3 regions of the Ruegeria sp. ABF4_144 genome follow, and region 2 is predicted to be linked to each of the others. Evidence: riboswitches for the same ligand, from Rfam matches in the RefSeq annotation. Region 2 holds a riboswitch; each other region holds the start of a gene.
The links. Region 2 has a riboswitch for thiamine pyrophosphate ahead of thiB (thiamine ABC transporter substrate binding subunit). Riboswitches for the same ligand answer to the same signal wherever they lie in the genome.
Positions count from the first base shown of each region.

Region 1: linked by a shared signal. The riboswitch ahead of thiC (phosphomethylpyrimidine synthase ThiC) and the one ahead of thiB (thiamine ABC transporter substrate binding subunit) in region 2 are both predicted to bind thiamine pyrophosphate.
Region 3: linked by a shared signal. The riboswitch ahead of thiD (bifunctional hydroxymethylpyrimidine kinase/phosphomethylpyrimidine kinase) and the one ahead of thiB (thiamine ABC transporter substrate binding subunit) in region 2 are both predicted to bind thiamine pyrophosphate.

Region 1 covers NZ_JBSWWK010000003.1:3,196-6,470, reverse strand. The annotation lists gene ACXAGD_RS20500 (MarR family winged helix-turn-helix transcriptional regulator) at 1-279, opposite strand, end outside; gene thiC (phosphomethylpyrimidine synthase ThiC) at 375-2,174, opposite strand; TPP riboswitch at 2,283-2,402, opposite strand; gene ACXAGD_RS20490 (cytochrome-c peroxidase) at 2,542-3,275, opposite strand, start outside.
Region 2 covers NZ_JBSWWK010000003.1:378,085-381,359, reverse strand. The annotation lists gene ACXAGD_RS22170 (YbcC family protein) at 1-1,196, shown strand, start outside; TPP riboswitch at 1,262-1,367, shown strand; gene thiB (thiamine ABC transporter substrate binding subunit) at 1,400-2,380, shown strand; gene ACXAGD_RS22160 (thiamine/thiamine pyrophosphate ABC transporter permease ThiP) at 2,356-3,275, shown strand, end outside.
Region 3 covers NZ_JBSWWK010000001.1:3,397,834-3,401,108, forward strand. The annotation lists gene thiS (sulfur carrier protein ThiS) at 1-189, opposite strand, end outside; gene ACXAGD_RS16990 (FAD-dependent oxidoreductase) at 173-1,150, opposite strand; gene thiD (bifunctional hydroxymethylpyrimidine kinase/phosphomethylpyrimidine kinase) at 1,147-1,950, opposite strand; TPP riboswitch at 1,995-2,101, opposite strand; gene dnaJ (molecular chaperone DnaJ) at 2,231-3,275, opposite strand, start outside.

The DNA of each region.
Region 1 (3,275 bases), 370 kb from region 2:
GCGATAGACCCTAATTCTGCGGTCCGTGTCCGAAATCTCACGCTCGATCAGCCCCTTCTCGTCAAGCCGTTTTGCGGCACGGCTGACCTGGACTTTGTCCAGGGTTGTTCGGCGCGCCAGATCGAGCGAGGTAACACTTTCCGCATTTGCCAGCAGAAACAGTAAACGCCATTCCTCGCGCGACAGACCCAGTTCACGTTCGTAAACGTCTGTCAGATTCCGTGAGAATGCTTCAGACGCGACGGCCAATCGGTAGGGAAAGAAGGAATCTAGCTGCATACTTTGGTCAGACTATGCCAATATCGTTGCATCTGCAACGATATTGCTTGCGTTAGGCGTTACTGGACCCGGAAACCGGATCCAGTGATGCTTTTTTAGTCCTTCTTGGGCTCGACCGGCAGGTACAGATCGCCGCCTTCCCGGAACTTGGCGGCCATGGCCTCCATCCCTTCTTTCTGGGCTTCGGCGCGGATGTCATGACTGATCCGCATGGAACAGAATTTCGGACCGCACATCGAACAAAAATGTGCCACTTTATGCGCCTGCTTCGGCAGGGTTTGGTCGTGGAATTCGCGCGCTGTTTCCGGATCCAGCGATAGGTTGAACTGATCCTCCCAACGGAACTCGAACCGCGCACGTGACAGCGCATCGTCTCGGCGCTGCGCGCCTGGCAAACCCTTGGCCAGATCGGCGGCATGAGCGGCGATCTTGTACGTGATCACACCGGTTTTCACATCGTCGCGGTCGGGCAGGCCCAGATGCTCTTTTGGTGTCACATAGCACAGCATCGCGCAACCGAACCAACCGATCATCGCAGCCCCGATGCCGCTTGTGATATGGTCATACCCCGGCGCGATATCGGTGGTCAGGGGGCCAAGCGTATAGAAGGGCGCTTCGTGGCAGCACTCCAACTGCTTGTCCATGTTTTCCTTGATCTTGTGCATGGCCACATGGCCCGGCCCTTCGATCATCACCTGACAATCCTTGGCCCAGGCAATCTTGGTCAGCTCACCCAAGGTTTCCAGCTCGGCAAACTGCGCCTCATCATTGGCGTCGGCGATTGAGCCGGGGCGCAGCCCATCGCCAAGGCTGAACGACACGTCATAGGCGCGGCAGATATCGCAGATTTCGTCAAAATGCTCATACAGGAAGCTCTCCTTGTGGTGATGCAAGCACCACTTGGCCATGATCGAGCCGCCGCGTGACACGATGCCGGTCACTCGGTTCACCGTCATTGGCACCATGTGCAGACGCACACCGGCGTGAATGGTGAAATAATCCACGCCCTGCTCGGCCTGTTCGATCAGCGTGTCGCGGAATACTTCCCAAGTCAGATCTTCGGCGATGCCGTTCACCTTCTCCAGGGCCTGATACAGCGGTACCGTGCCGATCGGAACCGGGCTGTTGCGGATGATCCATTCGCGGGTGTTGTGAATGTTGCGACCAGTGGACAGGTCCATCACAGTGTCCGCGCCCCAGCGGATCGACCAGACCATCTTGTCGACCTCTTCTTCCATGCTGGAGGTCACCGCCGAGGTGCCCATATTGGCGTTGATTTTGACCAGAAAGTTGCGCCCGATGATCATCGGTTCGCTTTCCGGATGGTTGATATTGGCGGGGATGATGGCGCGCCCTGCCGCAACCTCATCCCTCACGAATTCCGGGGTCACGTAGTCTGGGATATTCGCGCCCCAATCATTGCCTTCACGCGACTCGGCCACGGCCTCGCGCAGTTGGTTTTCGCGGATGGCGATGAATTCCATTTCCGGCGTAACGATCCCGGCACGGGCATAGGCCAACTGCGTCACCGCCTTGCCCTCCTTGGCGCGCAACGGGCGCGGGCGCACCGGAAACTCGGGCGTCAACCGGTCCCCTTCGACAAAGCCGTTATCCTCGGGTTTGACCGCCCGCCCATCGTATTCCTCGACATCGCCGCGCGCGTCGATCCATACCCGGCGCAGGGGGGCAAGCCCCTGACGGATATCGGTGATTACGTTGGGGTCGGTATAGGGGCCGGAACTGTCATAAACCGGCAGCGGCGGCTCACCCGCCGTCGGATGGACCGAAATCTCACGCATTGGCACGCGGACATCCGAGTGCAGCGTGCCGTTCACATAGATCTTGCGCGATGCAGGCAGTTCACCCGTGGTGATCTTGGGATTGGGGATATTCATGTTGGTGCTCCTCAAGCGGTTCAACTCAAAAAGACACCAGATGAGTTTTGGCTTGGGGAAACGAGAGGGCCTACGACCCCCTGTTCGGAGAACGCATGCCAATTTTGCGGCCTGCGCGCCCTAGCTTCCTACGCCAGTATCAACTGGGTCAGGTTCAAAGGGTCGCGTCGCCGGGCAATGCCCTGTCAGCCTCTCAGTCCCCTGGGTGGGACTCCCCTGCGTGAGGAAGGCGTACCGCAAATCGCGCAAAGTCACAACGCATATGTGCCCCCTCCCCTACCGTCCCAGTTTGCAATTTGGGATCAGCGTTTCGGTGAGGGGGTCAAAGAAAAATCGGGAGGGTATTTTCACGCCCTCCCGAACGGGCCTATTGCGGAACGATTTCTCCGGATGGGCGGGGTGTTTTTGCGGTTTCGGCGGGCAGAACCGGATAGGTGACTTCAGGCAAAACACCCGTCAGGCTTTCAAGGAAGGCCGCGATCTGATCCGTATCTTGCGAACTGATTTCTTCACCCAATTGCGACTCGGCCATTATCTGAACTGCGACCTTCAGATCCCAGACCTTGCCCGAGTGGAAATATGGCGCCGTTACCGCGATATTGCGCAGCGGCGCAGCGCGGAAAACATATTCGTCATCAACTGTTTCGGTGACCGCAAAGCGCCCCTTGTCATCGGGTGGCAGGATATCGGCACCGGGCTTTTCGATCAGGCCAAACGGATAATACCCGCTGCCACCCAGATTGATCCCCGAATGGCACGACGAACATCCCAGATCGATAAACTGCACCAATCCCGCCAATTGGACGTCGGACATCGCGTTGTCATCGCCATTCAGCCAGGCGTCGAAGGGTGACGGGGTCAACAAGGTTGCCTCAAAGGCTTCGATCGCCTTTGCAAAGTTGTCGAAGGTGACGGGTTCTTCTTCTCCTTCAAAGGCACCCTCGAACCAATCAACGTATTGCGGCATCGAATTCAAAGTGGCGATCACGTTTTCAGGGGTGTTCGCCATTTCAACACCAGCCTGAACCGGGCCTTTCGCCTGCTCGGCCAGATCAGCCGCGCGACCATCCCAGAACTGAGCTTCGTTGAAAACCGAATTCA
Region 2 (3,275 bases):
GTTATACGGCGCGGGCCAAGCGGGCCTGGGGCCGGTTCAAGTTGGCGGCTGTGTCGTCCTTTGCCTTTGTTGAGGCGACCGGGCCTTTATATGCGGGCAAGTTGATGCGCGACGCGTTGGGAGTTGGCGGAAAGACCAAGGTTGATCCTGCGCCTCAACTGGACCCGAATATCGATCTGGAGGCGCGTATTGGTATGGCCAAGACGGTGCTGACCGCGATGTCTTTGACCGACAATTTCGCCAAGATCGTCCTGTTGGTTGGACATGGCGCTGACGTGACCAACAACCCCCATGAAAGCGCACTGCATTGTGGCGCCTGTGGAGGCCATGCGGGAGACGTGAACGCGCGGCTATTGGCCGGATTGTTGAACGATGCGCAAGTGCGCTCGGGGCTGGAAGGGCAGGGGATCGCCATTCCCGCAGATACTTTGTTCGTGGCAGCAATGCATTTGACCACAACCGACCGGGTCAGCCTGTATGAGCAAGATTTGCCGTCGGGACACCAGCCCAGCGATTTGGCGCAGGTCAAGAACTGGCTGGATGCAGCCGGACAGTTGGCCCGGGCTGAACGTGCTGCACGCTTGCCGCGGGCCAACAAAGCCGCCGATATTCAGCGGCGCGCACAGGACTGGGCCGAAACCCGCCCCGAATGGGGGCTGGCCGGGTGCCGCGCCTTTATCGCTGCGCCGCGTTACCGCACGGATGGGGCGGATCTGGCGGGGCAGGCCTTTTTGCACAATTACGATTGGCGCAAGGATGATGACTTTGGCGTGCTGGAACTGATCATGACCGCACCTGTTGTCGTCGTCAGTTGGATCAGTCTGCAGTATTATGGCTCGACCGTTGCGCCGCAACTGTTCGGCGGTGGCAACAAGCTACTGCACAATGTAGTTGGCGGTATTGGCGTGCTGGAGGGCAACAACGGCGCGCCCCGTCCGGGCCTGCCGTGGCAATCGATCCATGACGGCGATGGGTATCAGCACGATCCGTTACGCCTGTCGGTGGTGATTGAGGCCCCGCGCGCGGCGATGTCGGACATCCTTGATCGGCACCCGCAGGTGCGGGCGCTGTTCGACAATGGATGGCTGCACCTGATCGCCATGGACGATCAAGGCAAGTTGGCTTGGCGCTATACTGGTGACCTGAACTGGGCCCTGATCAACGCCGCGCCCGATCAGGCCATCGCAGCGGAATAAGCTGAAGCCGATCAACAGACAGCCTGCGAAACGGGTTGTCTTTTGGCCGGTTCCACCCTAGTCAGAGCCTCACCTCGGGGTGCGTGGCGTGGCCGCGCTGAGATGCCTTTGGCGAACCCGTTGAACCTGAACCGGCTAGAACCGGCGGAGGGAAAGGTGACGGTTTCATCCATCCTTGCCCTCTCGCCGCAATGGAGGATGACATGAAACATCTGATGATTGCTGCGGGACTTCTGAGTGCAACTACGGCCGTTGCGGCCGATACACCTCAGCTGACCGTGTACACCTATGACAGCTTTGTCTCGGACTGGGGCCCCGGCCCACAGGTGAAAGAGGCGTTTGAGGCAGTCTGTGGTTGTGAACTGAACCTCGTCGGCGTCGAAGATGGCGCGGCGCTGTTGTCGCGTATCCGGCTTGAGGGTGAGAACTCGGACGCCGACGTGGTGTTGGGTCTCGACACCAACCTGATCACCGCAGCCAAGGAAACCGGCCTGTTCGCGCCCAGCTCGGTCAGCGCCGAATACACGCTGCCGATCGAATGGACGGATGAGGTTTTCGCGCCTTACGACTGGGGCTACTTCGCCTTTGTTCATAATGCCGATGCTGCGGCGCCTGCGAACTTCCGCGAACTGGCCGAGGGTGACACCAAGATCATTATTCAGGACCCGCGCTCTTCGACACCCGGTCTGGGGCTGCTTTTGTGGGTGCAGGCGGCTTATGGCGATGAAGCGGCGGATATCTGGGCCGGTCTGGCCGACAATATCGTGACCGTGACCAAGGGCTGGTCCGAGGCGTATGGCCTGTTTCTGGAAGGTGAGGCCGATATGGTCCTCAGCTACACCACCTCGCCCGCCTACCACCTGATTGCCGAGGAAGATGCGAGCAAAGCGGCGGCTGCCTTTGACGAAGGCCACTATATGCAGGTTGAGGTTGCAGCGAAGCTGGCCGGGACCGATCAGCCGGAGCTGGCGGATCAGTTCCTTGAGTTTATGGTCTCAGACGCGTTCCAGCAGATCATTCCGACCACCAACTGGATGTATCCGGCGGTGACTCCGGCAGCCGGTCTGCCCGCAGGGTTCGACTCGCTGATTCAGCCGGAAAAATCCCTGCTGTATTCTCCGGATGAGGCTGCCAAAGTGCGGGATCAGGCGCTTGCAGAATGGCTGAGCGCGCTCAGCCAGTAAGCCCTTGGCCGGGCGTTGGCGCGGCGGCTTTGGTGGCCGCGCTGATATTGGGAACGCTTGCTGCTGTCGCCCTGCGGGCAGACGCGGCGGGCGGGTTTGGCCCGGCGGACTGGGCCGCCCTGCGGTTCACGCTGGTACAGGCGACTCTGTCTGCCCTGTTCAGCGCGGCGCTGGCGGTGCCGGTGGCGCGCGCATTGGCCCGGCGGCGGTTTCCGGGACGGCGCATCCTGATTGCATTGCTCGGGGCGCCCTTCATTCTGCCGGTCATCGTGGCGATCCTCGGGCTGTTGCAGGTCTTTGGGCGCGCGGGCTGGATTTCTGAGCTTCTAGACGTCTTTGGCCTGCCGCCAATCCGCATCTACGGGTTGCACGGGGTCGTGCTGGCGCATGTGTTCTTTAACCTGCCGCTGGCCACTCGGCTGATCCTACAGGCATGGCAAGAGGTTCCGGCCGAGCGGTTCCGTCTGGCCGCGCAGCTGGGCTGTGACGGTTGGGCCATGTTCCGATTGATTGAATGGCCGATGCTGCGGCGTATCCTGCCGGGTGTACTGGCGGTGATCTTCGCCATCTGTCTGACCAGCTTCGCCGTTGCCCTGACCTTGGGCGGAGGGCCACGGGCTACGACGATTGAGCTGGCGATCTATCAGTCCTTTACCTACGATTTTGACCTTGGCCGCGCGGCGTTGCTGTCCGCGTTGCAATTGGCCCTGACCGCTGCAGCTGCGCTGGCCGCGCTAAAGTTTTCGCGCGGGGACGGGTTTGGGGCAGGTCTGGACCGGGCCATCCGACGCTGGGACGGCGGAGCGCCGGTGTTTGATACGATTTGGATACTGGCGGCGGCGGGGTTTCTGTTGCTGCCTTTGGCGGCGGTGGTGATTTCTGGCGTTTCGGGACT
Region 3 (3,275 bases), on a different contig from region 2:
TCCTTGCATCGGCGCGACGACTTCGACCCGGTCGCCATCCGCCAGCCTGTGAGCAAGGCGCAGATCCGAGGGGACGAAGTCCTCGTTCACGGCTGTCGCCACGCGCCCTGAGAATCCGCATTCTGCAAGCAGGTCCGATAGGGTTTCAGCCCGCACCTCATGTGGTTCGCCATTAAGCACGATCTTCATCGACCATCTCCGAATGCTTGTTGTCCAGCGCCAGATCCGCCACGCCCTGCGCCAGTGCCGGGGCCAGCAGATAGCCGTGGCGGTAGAGGCCATTGGCATAGATTGTGCGCCCCAATCGCCGAATACGCGGCAAGTTGTCGGGAAAGGCCGGGCGCAGATCGACCCCAATTTCCAGCACTTCGGCCTCACCAAAGGCGGGGTTTAGCGCGTAGGCGGCGCTGAGCAGTTCCAGCATCGAACGCGCGGTGATGCGGCTGCTGTCCTCACTTTCGATCATCGTAGCACCCAGCATGTAGATCCCATCACCGCGCGGCACGATGTAAAGCGGCATCCTTGGATGCAGCAGCCGCACGGGCCGGGTCAGGGTCACGTCTGGGCAGCGGATCACCAACATCTCGCCCTTCACGCCGCGCAGATCGTGCAGCACCTCGCGGGCGTGCAACCCGCGACAGTCAATCGCGTTTTCAAGCCGCGATGGAGCGAGCTTACGGTGAAACTCAACGCCTTGGTCCAACAATTGTGTATAGAGATCTCGCAAGGCCTGACGTGGGTTCAGATGGGCTTCGTTTCGGAAATGGAGACCCTTGGTAAACCTGTGCAAATCAGGCTCTAAATTGGCGATTTCGGACTGACCGACTTCGCTGCAACCTTCGGTTCGCCGCGCAAACCGACGCAGATCGGGCAGGTCACGCGGGTTGGCCACGACGAGTGTGCCCCGCCTTTCCACCGACGTACGCGCCGCCCACCAGTCCAACGCAATCTGCCCCAACCGCAATACTGGCTCTTCGGCATTTTCATACTCACACCAAGGGGCCAGCATACCGCCCGCCCACCAGGAACACCCATGGGGCCCCGGTGGGCCAGCGGGGTCGAACACCTGAACCTTGGCACCGCGCGAAACAAGTTCGCTGGCCACCGCCAGACCGGCAACGCCGCACCCTATGACCGACCAGACCGTCACGCGGACCAGACCCGGTGGAAATGATGTACCGGGCCATGCCCCTGCCCGATCATCAGACCGTCCGCTCGGGCGATGGCCCCCTGCAAATAGTCATGTGCCTGCGCGACAGCGTCGATCAGGCCAAGCCCCTGCGCCAACCCCGCCGCAATCGAAGACGACAAGGTGCACCCTGTGCCATGTGTGTTCCGCGTCTCTTGCCGAGGAGCCATGTACTCAGCGATTTGCCCCGATACATTGACCAACAAGTCATGGCAGATATCGCCGCGCCCATGTCCCCCTTTCATCAGCACAGCCTGCGCACCGAACCCGCAGAGGGCTAGCCCCTGCTCGATCATTTGATCCGGTGTGTTGGCTTCGGAACAGCCGAGCAAACAAGCTGACTCAGGCAGATTGGGCGTCAGCACGGTGGCGCGCGGCAGAAGGACATCGCGCAAAGTCTGCACCGCTTCCTGCGCCAGTAGCGTATCGCCGGATTTGGCAATCATAACCGGGTCCAGCACCACGGGGCCACCAAACCCGTCAATGGCCTCTGCGACTGTCTGAATAATGCTTGGCGTCGCAAGCATCCCAATCTTGATTGCGCCGACATCCAGATCAGTCAGAACTGCGTCGATCTGGGCGGAAACCACATCCAGCGGAATCCCATGTACTGCCGTCACAGCTCGGGTATTCTGAGCCGTGACCGCCGTGATGACGCTGGCGCCGTATACGCCCAATGCAGACATTGCTTTGAGGTCTGCCTGAATTCCGGCCCCACCGCCACTGTCCGAGCCCGCAATTGTCAGGGCAATATGCGCCATATCGTTGCTCCATCATCAATGGGCAACGCAGCATGGAAAACGTCTGTGCATGTTAGACCGTTCCCTACGCCGGTATTGCCCGGATCAGGTTCGATGGGTTAGCGCATTCACGCCTCTCAGCCCCTTGATTGGGGCACCCCAACGGTTGCGCGGACAATCTCAGGGCTCGTCCGAGGAATCAAGGGCCAATTTTGGCGCAGTCTTCAGTCAATCTGGACTTATGAAACATAAAAGCCGGCCCCATTGGACCGGCTCTTTGATTTGCTAAACGGATGAAAACTCAGCCTTTCATCCCATCCCAGAAGGACTTGACGGATGAGAAAAAGCTTTTTGATTCCGGATGGTTATCTTCACCCAGATCATCAAATTCTTTCAGCAGTTCTTTCTGACGACTGGTCAGGTTGACCGGCGTTTCCACGGCCAGTTCGATGAACATGTCGCCAACACCGCCGCCGCGCAGCGCAGGCATACCTTTGCCACGCAGGCGCATTTGACGGCCCGACTGGCTACCGGCAGGAATCTGCACGCGGCCGCGACCACCATCGATGGTCGGCACTTCGATCGACCCGCCTAGTGCGGCCTTGGCCATGCTGACAGGTACGCGGCAATAGAGGTTCACGCTGTCGCGTTCGAACAGCTTGTGATCGGAAACTTCGACAAAGATATACAGATCGCCCGGAGGGCCACCACGCATCCCGGCCTCACCCTCGCCCGCCAGACGGATGCGGGTGCCGGTTTCGACACCGGCAGGGATATTCACAGACAACGCGCGTTCTTTCTCCACGCGGCCTGCGCCGTTGCAGGACTTACAGGGGTTCTTGATAATCTGACCCAGACCCGAACACGTCGGGCAGGTCCGTTCAACGGTGAAGAAACCCTGCTGCGCGCGGACCTTGCCCATGCCCGAGCAGGTCGGACAGGTGGTCGGTTCCACACCGCCCTCAGCTCCCGAACCATCACAGGCCGAACAAGCCACGGCCGCCGGTACGCTGATGGTTTTCTGCAGGCCCGAGAACGCCTCTTCCAGCGTTACGCGCAGGTTATAGCGCAGGTCCGACCCGCGCGCGGCACGACGACCGCCACCAGCACCACCGCGCTGACCACCCATGAAATCGCCAAATAGATCGTCGAACACATCCGAGAACGCGCTGGAGAAATCGCCCTGACCAAAGCCTCCGCCCGGACGGCCACCGCCACCCATGCCGTTTTCAAAGGCGGCATGACCAAATCGGTCATAGGCAGCCTTTTTATCGGCATCACGCAGCACGTCATAGGCTTCGTTCGCTTCCTTGAACTGCGCCTCGGCATCCGGGTTGTCCTTGTTG